2 regions of the Desulfuromonas versatilis genome follow, and region 2 is predicted to be linked to the other one. Evidence: riboswitches for the same ligand, from Rfam matches in the RefSeq annotation. Region 2 holds a riboswitch; the other holds the start of a gene.

Region 1 (6,725 bases), 2.3 Mb from region 2:
GAATTCGTAGTGGTGCGGACAGTCCATCTCCCGGATCTGCTGGTACTTGGCGGTCATGTCCGGGGTGAGAAAACGCCGCACCTCGCGCAGGGCCTTGCGGAAATGCTCCATGGTTACCACCGCGGCGTCCTCCTTGATGGCGTTGACCGTGGCGCGCTTGCACAGGCTCTCGATGTCCCAGCCGACGTAGCCCTCGGTCTGCGCGGCCAGTTCGCGCCGGTCGATGTCCGGAGCCAGGTTGGGCATCTGGTCCATGTAGATGTTGAGCATCCCCAGCCGGTCTTCGGCGTGGGGCGGATGGACGAAGACCTTGCGGTTGAAGCGCTTCTTTTCCTTGATCAGCGCCTGGTCGACGGTGTCGATGCGGTAGCAGGAGCCCACCAGCATGACCCCCTTGACCTGGTTGATGCGGTCGACCTGCTCGATGAACAGGCGCGTCAGGTCCTTGTCGGCGAAGGTCGGGGGGATCGCCCGGAAATTGCCGCTGCCCCACTCGTAATCGCAACCGGCCCGGGGGGCCAGCCACTCGCAGTCGGAGATGAACAGCACGCAGGGGGCCTCGTGGATGGCGCAGTCGAAGGCCTCAACCAGTTCCGGTCCCTTGCCGAGCATCTCCTGGCCCGAGATGTAGACGAAGGAGACGCCAGCCTCCTTGGCGCAGGCCTCGGCGAGCATGGTGATGCCGGTGCCGAGCGGGCCCCACATCATCACCCCGGCCGGCAGGCCGAGATTGTGCTGCAGGATCAGTTCGGGCTTCTTCAGGGGCAGGCAGACCATCTCCTTGAGGGTCTCCTTGACGTCGGCATAGCCGCCGATATCGTCCCAACCGAGCACCGGGTCGCGCACTTCGTAGAATATGTTCTGCAGTTTCCTGTGCATGCCGTCACGTCACTCCATGGTTAAGGCTAAAAAAAATCCGCCGGCGACCGCCGGTCCGGTCACGGCCATCCGGAATATTCAGCAACATCCATGCCACCTTGACTCCCCGCCGGCATTCCCTATACTTGGACAAGCACCCGGAATTCCAAGCAATCAAGGAGTCCCCCAATGGAAAAACTGATCCTCGCCATCGACCAGGGGACCACGGGGACCACGGCCCTGCTGGTCGACCGCTCACTGACCATCCGCGGCAGGGCAACGGTCGACTTCCCCCAGCATTACCCCAGGCCGGGCTGGGTGGAGCACGACGCCGAGGAAATCTGGTTTTCGGTGACCCAGGCGATCCGCAGGGCGCTGCACTCGGCGAAGATCGACCCGAAGCGGGTCGCGGCGGTGGGGATCACCAACCAGCGCGAAACCACCCTGCTCTGGGAGAGAGACTCGGGGCGCGCCGCGGCCCCGGCTATCGTCTGGCAGTGCCGGCGCAGCTCGGAGATCTGCCGAGAGCTCAAGCAGGCCGGCCACGAGCCCCTGGTGCGGCGCAAGACCGGGCTGGTCCTCGACCCCTACTTCTCCGGAACCAAGCTCACCTGGCTGCTGCGGGGCGACCCGCAGCTGCGCCGCCGGGCCGCCGCGGGGCAGCTGGCCTTCGGCACCGTCGACTCGTTTCTGGTCTGGCGCCTGACCGGGGGACGCAGCCACGTCACCGACGCCTCCAACGCCTCACGAACCCTGCTGATGGAACTGCGCAGCTGCAACTGGGACGAAGAGCTGCTGCAGCTGCTCGAGGTGCCGCCGGAGCTGCTCCCGCGCATCTGCGATTCCTCGGAAATCTACGGCACCACCCGCGGCCTGGAGATTCTCCCCGACGGGCTGCCCGTGGCGGGGATGGCCGGAGACCAGCAGGCGGCCCTGTTCGGCCAGGCCTGCTTCGAGCCGGGGGATGCCAAGTGCACCTACGGCACCGGGGCTTTTCTGCTGGAAAACACCGGCGGCGCGCCGGTGGAAAGCCGCAACGGACTGCTGAGCACCGTCGCCTGGCGGCTGGGCGGGCGCCCCAGCTACGCCATGGAGGGGAGCGCTTTCATCGCCGGCGCGGCGGTGCAATGGCTGCGCGACGGGCTGGGCCTGTTCAAGTCTTCCGCCGACGTTGAAGCCCTTGCGGCCTCGGTCCCCGACAGCGGGGGGGTGGTTTTCGTGCCGGCGCTCACCGGGCTGGGCGCCCCGCACTGGAAAAGCGAGGCGCGCGGCGCCATCACCGGCATTACCCGCGGCACCACCGCCGCCCATCTCGCCCTCGCGACCCTGGAGGGGATCGCCCTGCAGATCTGCGACCTGGTCAAGGCCATGGGCGAGGACAAGGGCAGCCCCCTGAAACGGTTCAAGGTCGACGGCGGGGCGGCCCAGAACAACCTGCTGATGCAGCTGCAGGCCGACCTGCTGGACCTTCCGGTGGTGAGGCCGCAGATGGTGGAGACCACCGCTATGGGGGCCGCCATGCTGGCCGGGCTCGCGGTCGGATTCTGGTCGGGGACCGCTGAGCTGAAATCGAGCTGGCGCGAAGAGCACCGCTTCGATCCGCGGATGTCCCCCCAGGTCCGCGGGGAGCTGCTGCAGCGCTGGCAGGAAGCTGTCAGCAAAGCCTAAGGAGCCGGCTCGCCGTTCGAGGTTCAGCCCCCGGACTTACAGATCATTCAGCAGCCGGTAGATCTTCTGCTCGATCTCCCAGACCGTCGCGGCCCGGTCCTCCGCCCCCTGCTCCTCGAGCAGCAGTCGGGCCCGGTCGAGTTGGCTGTGCCCTTTGAGCAGCACGGGGGTCAGCTCCGCCTCGAGGCGGATGCGGGGGATCTCCCCCACCCGGTCCGCGAGTTCGACGAGAATTTCGGCCCCCTTGGCAATGACCCGGATCTCCTTGGACTCCTCTTCGCCGGCCCCGGCCCGCAACCCGGCCAGCAGGCCCTGTACATCGCCAACAATTTCCCTGTAACGATCCGAAATGCTCATCGGTCAGACTCCCCTTGAAATAAACGCTGTGCGCACTGGCGCAGGGCGACCATCTTAGACAAATTCCCCCCTGGAAACAATGAAAAAGGCTGGAAAAAAGTTGACTTCAAGAGGCCGGTACTGTTAGCTTATACCCTCTGAAAACACATTGCAGTACGCCCTAGGGGAGTAGCACCTACTGAGAGTCCCGGTCCTGCGGGATGACCCTTTGAACCTGATCCGGATCATACCGGCGTAGGGAAGCGGCGCGATCATCCGACTTGATTTCCGGAGAGGCCGCCATTCGCGGCCTTTTTTCGTTCATGAACATTCTACTCAACGAACAGCCCGCACAAATCGACGCAGGAACCACCCTGCACCGACTGCGGGAGCAGTTCAAGCCCGAAGCCGACCTGGTCATCCTCAACGGCTTCCCGGTGGCCGACGACCGCCCCCTGGAACCCGGCGACCAGGTGGTGCTGATCCGCCGCGGCGAGCAGCCCTCCCCCGAGGAGCTCGAGGCGCTGATGGTCTCCCGTCACACCCCCGGGGTGCACCGTCGGGTGAAAAGCGGGACCGTCGCCATCGCCGGCGTCGGCGGCCTGGGCTCAGCCATCGCCGTGGCCCTGGCACGGGTCGGGGTCGGGCACCTGGTGGTGGCCGATTTCGACGTGGTGGAGCCCTCCAACCTCAACCGGCAGCAGTATTTCGTCGACCAGATCGGCCTGCCCAAGGTCGAGGCGCTGCGCGAGAACCTGGCGCGCATCAACCCCTACGTCAAGGTCAGCGCCTTTCACGGCCGGCTGACGGCGGAGAACATCCCGGCGCTGTTCGCCGAGGCCGACGTCATCGTCGAAGCCTTCGACGCCGCCAACCAGAAGGCCATGCTCACCGAAACGGTGCTGACCCGGATGCGGCCCAAGCCGCTGGTGGCCGCCTCGGGGCTGGCCGGCTTCGCGCCGTCCAACACCGTGGTAACCCGCCGCGCCGCCGCCAATTTTTACCTGGTCGGCGACGGCGAAACCGCCGCCCGCCCCGGCGAAGGGCTGATGGCCCCCCGGGTCGGCATCGCCGCCCATCACCAGGCCAACGCCGTGCTGCGGCTGCTGCTCGGCGAAGAGCCTGCCTGAACGGAGCTGACAATAGCAATGAACATCACCGTCAATGGCAAATCCCGCGCCCTCGAAGCGGCGCTCACCGTCGAGCAGCTGCTCGAGTCCCTCGGCCTTGAGACGGAGCGGGTGGCCGTGGAACTCAACCGCGACATCCTGACCCGCAGCCGCTTTGCCGAGACCAGCCTCAGCGACGGCGACGTGCTCGAGGTGATCCAGTTCGTCGGCGGGGGGTAAACAATGTAGGGGCGGACCTGTGTGTCCGCCCGGAACCGGGCAACAGCAGGGCACACACGCAGGTGAGGGCACACACGCAGGTGTGCCCCTACCCATATCATAGAGAATCAATAAATAAGGGCCGAGAACATGGATGAACTGATAATTGCGGGGCGCAGCTTCAAATCGCGCCTGATGGTCGGGACCGGCAAATTCTCCTCCAACACGGCGATGGTCGCGGCCATGGAGGGTTCGGGGTGCGAGATCGTCACCGTGGCGCTGCGCCGGGTCGACATCGACAACCCCGGCGACAGCATGCTCAAGCACATCGACCGCGACAAATACCTGCTGCTGCCCAACACCAGCGGCGCCCGCGACGCCGAGGAGGCGGTGCGCCTGGCCCGCCTGGCCCGGGCCGCGGGCTGCGAGCCCTGGGTCAAGCTGGAGGTCACCCCCGACCCCTACTACCTGCTGCCCGACCCCATCGAAACCCTCAAGGCCGCGCAGATCCTGGTCAAGGAAGGCTTCACCGTGCTCCCCTACATCAACGCCGACCCGGTGCTGGCCAAGCATCTGCAGGAGGCGGGCACCGCCACCGTCATGCCGCTGGGGGCGCCGATCGGCACCAACAAGGGGGTGCGCACCCGCGACAGCATCGCCATCATCATCGAGCAGGCCATCGTCCCGGTGGTGGTCGACGCCGGCCTCGGGGCCCCCTCCCACGCCGCCGAGGCGATGGAGATGGGCGCCGACGCGGTGCTGGTCAATACCGCCCTGGCCGTCTCGCCCAACCCGGGGCAGATGGGCGCCGCCTTCAAAAAAGGCGTGGAAGCCGGCCGCGAAGCGTTTCTGGCCGGGCTCGGCGAACGCCGCGACAAAGCCGAAGCGTCGAGCCCGCTGACGGGCTTTCTTCGGGATTGAGCAATTTCCCATAAGTCCCATAGGTCCTATAGGTCCCATGCGACCAATAGGCCCCAAAAGCCCAAAAGGACTTTCGGTACCATGAGCTTTCTAGAAGAGATCAGCAAATACGACCCTAAAATGGTTCTCGAGCGCATCGAGGGCAAAACCGCAGCCGATGTCGAGCGCGCGGTGCACGCCGAGCGGCTGCGTATCGACGACTTCATGGCGCTGCTGTCGCCGGCGGCGCAGGATTTCCTCGAGCCGATGGCGGCCCGGGCGCACCGGGTCACCACCCAGCGCTTCGGGCGCAACATCCTGCTCTATGCGCCGCTTTATCTCTCCAACGAGTGCGTAAACGGCTGCCGCTACTGCGGCTTCAGCGCCAAGAACCAGGTCCCCCGCCGCACCCTGGGGTTCGATGAGATCGAGCGCGAGGCCAGGGTGCTGCACGAGCAGGGCTTCCGCCACATCCTGCTGGTCACCGGCGAGTCGCCCAAAGCGGTGGACAACGAGTTTCTCGCCGCCGCGGCCGACCGCATCCGGCCCATGTTCAGCTCGGTCAGTATCGAGGTCTACCCGATGGACGAGACCGGCTACCGGCAGATGGTGGCCGCCGGGGTCGACGGGCTGACCATCTACCAGGAGACCTACGACCGCGCCCTCTATGCCGAAATGCACCCCTTCGGCAAGAAGCGCGACTTCGACTTCCGCCTCGCCACCCCCGAGCGGGGCGGGGCCGCCGGGCTGCGGCGCATCGGCATCGGCTCGCTGCTGGGCTTGGGCAACTTCCGCAGCGAAGGCTTTTTCACCGGCCTGCATGCCCTTTACCTGTCACGCCACTACTGGCGCACCCAGCTGAGCGTCTCGTTTCCGCGCATCCGCCCGGCCGACGGCGGCTTCCAGCCGCTCAACCCGGTCTCCGACCGCCATTTCGTACAGCTGATCTGCGCCCTGCGCCTGCTGCTGCCCGACGTGGGGCTGGTGCTCTCCACCCGCGAAAGCGCCAAACTGCGCGACAACCTGATCCCCCTGGGCATCACCCAGATGAGCGCCGGCTCCTGCACCGCCCCGGGCGGCTACGCCGACAAGGACCACAGCACCCGCCAGTTCGCCATCGACGACGACCGCACCCCCGAGGAGGTCAGCCGGCTGATCCGCGCCAAGGGCTACGAGGCGGTCTGGAAGGACTGGGACAGCGCGTTTCTGAAGGCCTAGGGCCGCCAGGGGGCGCGGGCCTGGGCCAAGGATACTGCGCCCCTACAGTTTTCCCCGACACGGGCTTGATGGGGCAATGTCACCTGTCGACTTCAATCTCTACCTGATTACCGACCGAAAGGCGGTCCCTCCCGGCCGCAGCCTCCCCGAGGTCATTCGCGGGGCGCTGGAGGGCGGGGTGCGCGCCGTGCAGCTGCGCGAGAAGGATCTCGGCGCCAGGGAGCTCTACCCGCTGGCCCTCGAGTTGCGCCGGCTCACCCGGGAGTTCGGCGCCAGGCTGCTGATCAACGACCGCATCGATGTGGCCCTGGCGGTGGAAGCCGACGGGGTTCACCTCGGCGGCCAGTCCCTGGGGGCGGCAGCCGCCCGGCGGATTCTCGGGCCCGGCCGACTGATCGGCGTCTCGACCCACAGCCT
Region 2 (6,725 bases):
AGGCATCCTTGGGAATCACCAGCCCCGGGTTGTCGAGGTCGCGCATAAAGGTGACCCGGGCCAGCATGCCGGCGAGGATTTTCCCCTCGGGGTTGGCGACGCTGACCTGCACCGGGAAGGTGCGCGATGCGAGGTCCGCCTGGGGTACCACCGCGGTGACTTCCCCGGAGAAATCTCCCCCCGGCAGCGCGTCGAAGTTTACCCGGGCCTGCATGCCGAGTTTTACCTGGCTCAGGTGCTGCTCGGGGACCGGGGTCATCACCTGGATGGTCGAGAGGTCCGCCAGCTCCACGACGGCCTCCCCCTCGTCTACCCACTGCCCGAGTTCGGTGACTGCCCGCACTACATGCCCGCTGAAGGGGGCGCGGATGCTCATCCGCTCCAGCCGGTCCTGGAGCAGGCGGATGGAGGCCTGGTTGCGGCTGGCTTCCTGCAACAGGGCGTCGAGTTCGGTCTGGCGGGCCTGCAATTCCTCCTCGGAGATGATTCGCTGGCTGTGCAGCTCCCGGGCCCGGCGCAGGTCGGCCTCGGCTTTGGCGATGCGGGTCTGTACCTCGCCAAGGCGGGCCCTGGCCTCCTCCCGCTGCAGTTCGACAGGGTAGCTCCGCAGGCGGGCGATCACCTCGCCCCTGGCCACCTGGTCGCCGCGGCGGACGCGGAGAAACTCCACCAGGCCGTCAACCTCGCTGGCCACCCGGGCCATGTAGCGCGGCTCGGCGGTGGCCGCAAAGGTGCGGGGGATGCGCGGCTGCCCCTGTTCGACGGTGGCGGTGACGATCAGGGCGGCCGGAGGGGTGGCATTCGGCTGGGCGTAAACCGGGGAGGCAAGACACAGCAGCAAGCTGAACAGGGCGCGAGACCTGAGCATACCAGGCGGGTCCTTCTGCAGTGGCGGGGGGGGCCCCGCGGGGAACTGGGTCGGACGGGCATCATGGCTCTACAGTTAATTAATTCAATAAACCACCGGAGTGTCAAGGGCGGGAGTCCTGGTTAAAGATAGATGGACGCCCCTTGGGAACGCAAAAGCCCCGGCCGAGGGGGCCGGGGCTTGGTGGGGTACTCTGCTGAGAGGGGGGGATCAGCCGGCGACCAGCTTTTCCTTGCGGGCGGTCATCACCTTGTAGGCGCAGAACTCGCCGCACATGGTGCAGGCGCCGTGCTCCTCGTCGACCCCCGATTCGGCGCGCAGACGGCGGGCCTTCTCGGGGTCGAGGGCGAGGGCGAACTGCCCCTCCCAGTCGAGGGCCTTGCGGCAGCGGGCCATGGCGATGTCTTTCTCGAGGGCGCCGGGCACCCCTTTGACGATGTCGGCGGCGTGGGCGGCGATGCGGCAGGCGATGACCCCCTCGTGCACGTCCTCCACCGTCGGCAGGCGCAGGTGCTCGCTGGCGGTGACGTAGCAGAGAAAGTCGGCGCCGGCGCTGGCCGCCAGGGTGCCGCCGATGGCGCAGGTGATGTGGTCGTAGCCCGGGGCGATGTCGGTGACCAGGGGCCCCAGCACGTAGAAGGGGGCGCCGTGGCAGAGCCGCTTCTGCAGCTGGATATTGGCCTCGATCTGGTTGAGCGGCACGTGGCCGGGTCCCTCGATCATCACCTGGACGCCGGCCTCCCAGGCGCGCTGGGTCAGTTCGCCGAGCACGATCAGCTCGTGGATCTGGGCGCGGTCGGTGGCGTCGGCCAGGCAACCGGGGCGGAAGCCGTCGCCCAGCGACAGGGTGGCATCGAAAGGCTTGACGATCTCGAGCAGCCGGTCGAAGTGCTCGTAGAGGGGGTTTTCGGCGTTGTTGTGGGTCATCCACTCGATGGTGAAGGAGCCGCCGCGGGAGACCACCTCCATGATCCGCCCCTCACGGTCCATACGCTCGACGGTGGCGCGGGTGACCCCGCAGTGCACGGTGATGAAGTCGACCCCATCCTCGAGGTGCTTGACGATGCCGTCGAAGATCTCGTCGACGGTCATCTCGACCATCGCCTTGTTCTTGCGGGTCACCGTGTCGACCGCCGCCTGGTAAAGGGGGACCGAGCCGATGCAGGCGTTGGTCTGGGAGATGATCGCCGCGCGGATCTCGTCAATGGGCCCGCCGGTAGAGAGGTCCATGATCGCGTCGGCGCCGGCGGCCACCGCGACGCGGGCCTTTTCCAGCTCCTTGTCGATGCTCTTGTCGTCCTTGCTGGTGCCGATGTTGGCGTTGACCTTGGTGCGCAGGCCCTTGCCGACCGCCAGCGGGATGCCGTTGCCGTGCTTGTTGTTGTGGCAGATGATCGCCGTTCCTTCGGCGATGCGCTGGCGCAGGATCTCCGGGTCGATATTCTCCGCCGCGGCGGCCTGTTTCATTTTGTCGGTGATGATGCCCTTGCGGGCGGCTTCGAGCTGGGTCATTTATTTACCTCGAGGAGTCAGAATTCAGGAGCCAAGAGAGTGCATGCTCCGACTTGGACTAGTTGTCTTTCCTGGGTTTGCCTTTCACCAATCACTTATTACTCATCACTGATTACGGCTTTTGCCGCCTGCCAGTGGTTGACCGGGCCGTGGCCGCTGCCCAGGGGGACGGCGCTGCGGATTGCTTCGGTGATGAACGCCTTGGCCTTTTCCACCGCCTTGACCAGGGGCATTCCCTGGGCGATGAAGGTAGCGATGGCCGCCGAGTAGGTGCAGCCGGTGCCGTGGGTGTTGGGGGTTTCGAGCCGTTCGGCGCCGAAGCGGTGAACGCTGTCGCCGGCAAGCAGCAGGTCGACGGCGGGCCCCGGCAGATGTCCGCCCTTGATCAGCACGTTGCGCGCGCCCAGCTTCTGCAGGGCGCGGGCCGCCACCTCCATGTCGGCCTCGGTTTTGACCTTGAGCCCAGCGATGGCTTCCGCTTCGGGGATGTTGGGGGTGATCAGGTAGGTGAGCGGGAGCAACCGGGCCAGCAGGGTGTCGACGGCCTGCTGCTGCAGCAAGGGGGCGCCCCCCTTGGCGATCATCACCGGGTCGACCACCGTCAGCAGGTTGCGCCGCTTGAGCGCGCGGGCGACCACGCCGATGATCTCCGCCGAGTAGAGCATGCCGGTCTTCACCGTGTCGGCCCCCAGGTCGGAGAGGACCGCCTCGATCTGGTCGGCGACGAAATCCTCCGGACAGGGGTGGATGCCCCGCACTCCCCGGGTGTTCTGCGCGGTCAGGGCGGTCAGGGCGCTGCTGCCGAAGGCGCCGAGCAGGGTGATGGTCTTCAGGTCGGCCTGGATGCCGGCGCCACCTCCCGAGTCGGACCCGGCCACGCTCAGCACGCGGCCGCGGGGGTAGGGGAGGTGGCGGTTGAACTGCAGGGCGATCTCGCGGGCCGCCAGGGACGGAAAGGGGTCGGCCATCACCGCCGAGATCACCGCCACCGCGTCGGCGCCGGCCGTGATAGCCTCGTCGGCCCGCTCCCGGTCGATGCCGCCGATGGCGACGATGGGGATCTTGACGGCGCGGCGCACCTTCTTCAGGGTATCGATGCCGACCAGCTCGGTGTCCTGCTTGGTGCCGGTGGGGTAGATGCTGCCAACGCCGATGTAGTCGGCCCCCTGGGTTTCGGCCTTGAGCGCCTGCTCGACGGTGCGGGTGGAGACGCCGATTATGCGCTGGTGACCGAGAATCTTGCGGGCCTCGGCGACCGTCCCGTCCCCCTGGCCAAGGTGCACGCCGTCGGCCTCGCAGGCGGCGGCGAGGTTGGCATCGTCGTTGACGATGAAGGTAGCCCCGACCTTGCGGCAAAGCCCGGCGAGCTGCCGGGCAGCCTCGATCCGGCGCTCTGCGGGCAGCTCCTTGTCCCGGTACTGGATCACCCGGGCACCGCCCTGCAGGGCGGCTTCGACCCGAGCGGCCAGGTTGCCGTCGCGGTCGCTGTCGGTGATGACGTAAAGCCCTTTGATCATGGCCTGTCGCTTTCCCGGATAAAAAAAATGACGCCGCTGACCCCATGGGGGCGCGGCGCCATTAACGTGTTGACCGTTGTCGCCGCTTCCCTACGCCGGTATGACCCGGATCAGGTTCAAAGGGTCGTTCCGCACTCCGCGGAACTCTCAGTAGGACACTCCCCTAGCGGTATTTTTGATTTTTTATGCTTTAAGCAGTTCCTCGCCCGCGCTCAAGCGAGCACGATGCGTTTGTTGAGCAGGTCGATTTCGCCGATCGCGCCGGCAATGCTGCGGGTCTTGCCGAACACATCCACCAGCTTGAGCTGGCCGCCCGCGGCCAGGATCGACGAGACGTGCTCCAGAGGAGTTTCCTGGTCGCCGTCGATGAGAAGAAACGTCCCATGATCAAGACACATGCCGATACCTCCATGGAAAAGTAAGAAAAAGCCTAAAGGAATAGGCAGTTGCTGTCAACCTTAATGTCTCTGCTTTATTTCTCCCCCGCTGGGCTGCCCGGGCTGCTTGGTCCTTTACAGCGCCGGGACCCCGTGGTAAATAATTTATTTTCCCCCCTTCATCCCAAAGGGAGAACCTTCCCATGCAGGGTCGCCGTCCTACCGTTGCCGAAATCGACCTTTCGGCCCTGGCCCATAATTTTTCCCATATCCGCTCGCGAACCGCCGGCCGTCAGGTGCTGGCGGTGGTCAAGGCCGACGCCTACGGGCACGGCGCCGCCCGCGTCGCCCCGTTTCTTCAGGCGCAGGGTGCCGAGCTGTTCGGTGTCGCCCTGGTGGAGGAAGCTCTGGAGCTGCGTGCCGCCGGGGTCACCCGGCCGATCCTTGTTCTGGGCGGCATCTACCCCGGGCAGGAGCAGCAGGTGCTCGTCGCCGGCCTCTCCTGCACCCTGTTCTGCCTCGAGACTGCCCGGCGCCTGAATGCCGAGGCCGCAGCTGCTGGGCAGATCTGCCCCTTTCATCTTAAGCTCGATTCGGGGATGGGGCGGGTCGGCGTCCGACCGGAGGAATTGGCCGGGGTGCTGGATGAACTTGCCGGCTTGAGGTCTCTGCGCATGGAGGGGTTCTTCTCGCACCTGGCGCTGGCCGACGAACCCGGCCGGGAGTTCAACGAGGTCCAGGTGCGGAGGTTCCGCGAGGCCCTGGCCCGGGTGCGCGAGCGGGGCTTCGCGCCGGGTTTCGTGCATATCAGCAACAGCGCCGCCATCTTTACCCGGGATATCCCCGAAGCCAACCTGGTGCGCCCCGGCATCGCCCTCTACGGCGGCCTGCCGGCACCGGGGCTGGAGGGGACCATCGACCTGCGTCCGGTCATGCACCTGCGCACCCGGGTGGCGGCTCTCAAGACGGTGGCGCCGGGCACGGGGATCTCCTACAGCCACCGCTTCAGCGCAGAGAGGCCCACCGTGGTCGCCACACTGCCGGTCGGCTATGCCGACGGCTACAACCGGCTGCTGACCAACCGTGGCGAGGTGCTGGTTCGCGGGCGCCGCGCCCGGGTCGCCGGCACGGTCTGCATGGACTGGATCATGATCGATGTCACCGATGTCCCCGGTGTCGCCGTCGGCGACGAGGTAACCCTGCTCGGGTCCGCCGAGGGGGGCAGTATCAGCGCCGAGGAGTGGGCGGAGAAGGTCGGCAGCATCTCCTACGAGGTGTTCTGCGGCATCGGCAAGCGGGTGCCGAGGGTGTATTTAGGTGAGGAGTGAGGAGTGAGGAGTGAGGAGTGAGGAGTGAGGAGTGAGGAGTGAGGAGTGAGGAGTGAGGAGTGAGGAGTGAGGAGTGGAGGGCCTCCGGCTCTGGTCTGCGCCTCGGGCTGGATTTGGGGACGACGACGTTGGCCGGGCGGCTGATCGATGGTGCCGGGAAATGCCTGGCCGAGGGGAAGCTGGCCAACCCCCAGTCGGCCTTCGGCAGTGACATCATCCGCCGCCTCGAGGCGGCGCGCGGTGGAAACGCCCAGAAGTTGCAAGCGCTGTTGGCCCAGGGGATCGGCGGGCTGATCGACGATCTGCTGGCGCGGGCCGGGCGCTCACGGGGGGAGATTGCCGCGGCGGCGGCGGCCGGCAATCCCGGCATCTGCCACTTGCTGCGCGGTCTGGAGGTCGACTCGGTCCTGTTTCCCCCGCACCGGCCCCCCGACTGCGCCGGGGTTCATCTCGAGCCGAGAGGGCTCGGTCTGGATCTGCCCGTCTCCCTCTACCTGTTTCCCCTGGTCAGCGGCTATGTCGGCGGCGACCTGGTGGCCTTCCTGTTTGCAGAGCCCGAGCCGGCAGCGAGCACCTTTTTTCTCGATGTCGGCACCAACGGCGAGATGGCCCTGTTCGCCGACGGGCGCTGGTGGACCACATCGGTAGCGGCGGGACCGGCCTTCGAGGGGGGCGGGATCTCCTGCGGCATGGCTGCGAAGGCCGGCGCGGTGGAGCAGGTGCGCCTCGACGGCGACCGGCTGCGCCTGGGGGTGATCGGCGGCGGCGCGCCCCGCGGGCTTTGCGGCAGCGGCCTGGTCGAGGCGGTGGCCGCCGCGCTCGAGGGAGGGCTGATGGACCCCCGCGGAACCCTGCGCGATCCGGGCGAGGTGGCGAGCCACCTGTCCCGCTACCTGGTCGAGTCGCCCGAGGGGAACGCCTTGCGGCTGTACCGGGATGCGTCGGTGGAGCTGCGGCTCACCCAGGAGGATGTGCGCAATTTCCAGCTGGCCAAGGGGGCCGTGCAGGCCGGGGCACTCTGTCTGCTGCGGCGCGCCGGGGTCGCGCCCGAGGACCTCGCGGCGGTGGTGGTGACCGGCGCCTTTGGCTTTTCCCTGGCTTCCGCGGCCCTGAAAAGGGTTGC

What was found. Region 2 has a riboswitch for thiamine pyrophosphate ahead of thiD (bifunctional hydroxymethylpyrimidine kinase/phosphomethylpyrimidine kinase). Riboswitches for the same ligand answer to the same signal wherever they lie in the genome.
Region 1: linked by a shared signal. The riboswitch ahead of thiF (sulfur carrier protein ThiS adenylyltransferase ThiF) and the one ahead of thiD (bifunctional hydroxymethylpyrimidine kinase/phosphomethylpyrimidine kinase) in region 2 are both predicted to bind thiamine pyrophosphate.

What each region holds. Positions count from the first base shown of each region.
Region 1 covers NZ_AP024355.1:3,411,450-3,418,174, forward strand. Annotated here, with positions in the region: gene DESUT3_RS15290 (AAA family ATPase) at 1-879, opposite strand, end outside; gene glpK (glycerol kinase GlpK) at 1,048-2,526, shown strand; gene DESUT3_RS15300 (SAM-dependent methyltransferase) at 2,563-2,883, opposite strand; TPP riboswitch at 3,036-3,141, shown strand; gene thiF (sulfur carrier protein ThiS adenylyltransferase ThiF) at 3,186-3,992, shown strand; gene thiS (sulfur carrier protein ThiS) at 4,011-4,211, shown strand; gene DESUT3_RS15315 (thiazole synthase) at 4,341-5,111, shown strand; gene thiH (2-iminoacetate synthase ThiH) at 5,193-6,308, shown strand; gene thiE (thiamine phosphate synthase) at 6,385-6,725, shown strand, end outside.
Region 2 covers NZ_AP024355.1:1,137,650-1,144,374, forward strand. Annotated here, with positions in the region: gene DESUT3_RS05000 (efflux RND transporter periplasmic adaptor subunit) at 1-868, opposite strand, end outside; gene thiC (phosphomethylpyrimidine synthase ThiC) at 1,079-2,380, opposite strand; gene thiD (bifunctional hydroxymethylpyrimidine kinase/phosphomethylpyrimidine kinase) at 2,479-3,897, opposite strand; TPP riboswitch at 3,968-4,072, opposite strand; gene DESUT3_RS05015 (CooT family nickel-binding protein) at 4,110-4,295, opposite strand; gene alr (alanine racemase) at 4,478-5,602, shown strand; gene DESUT3_RS05025 (ASKHA domain-containing protein) at 5,662-6,725, shown strand, end outside.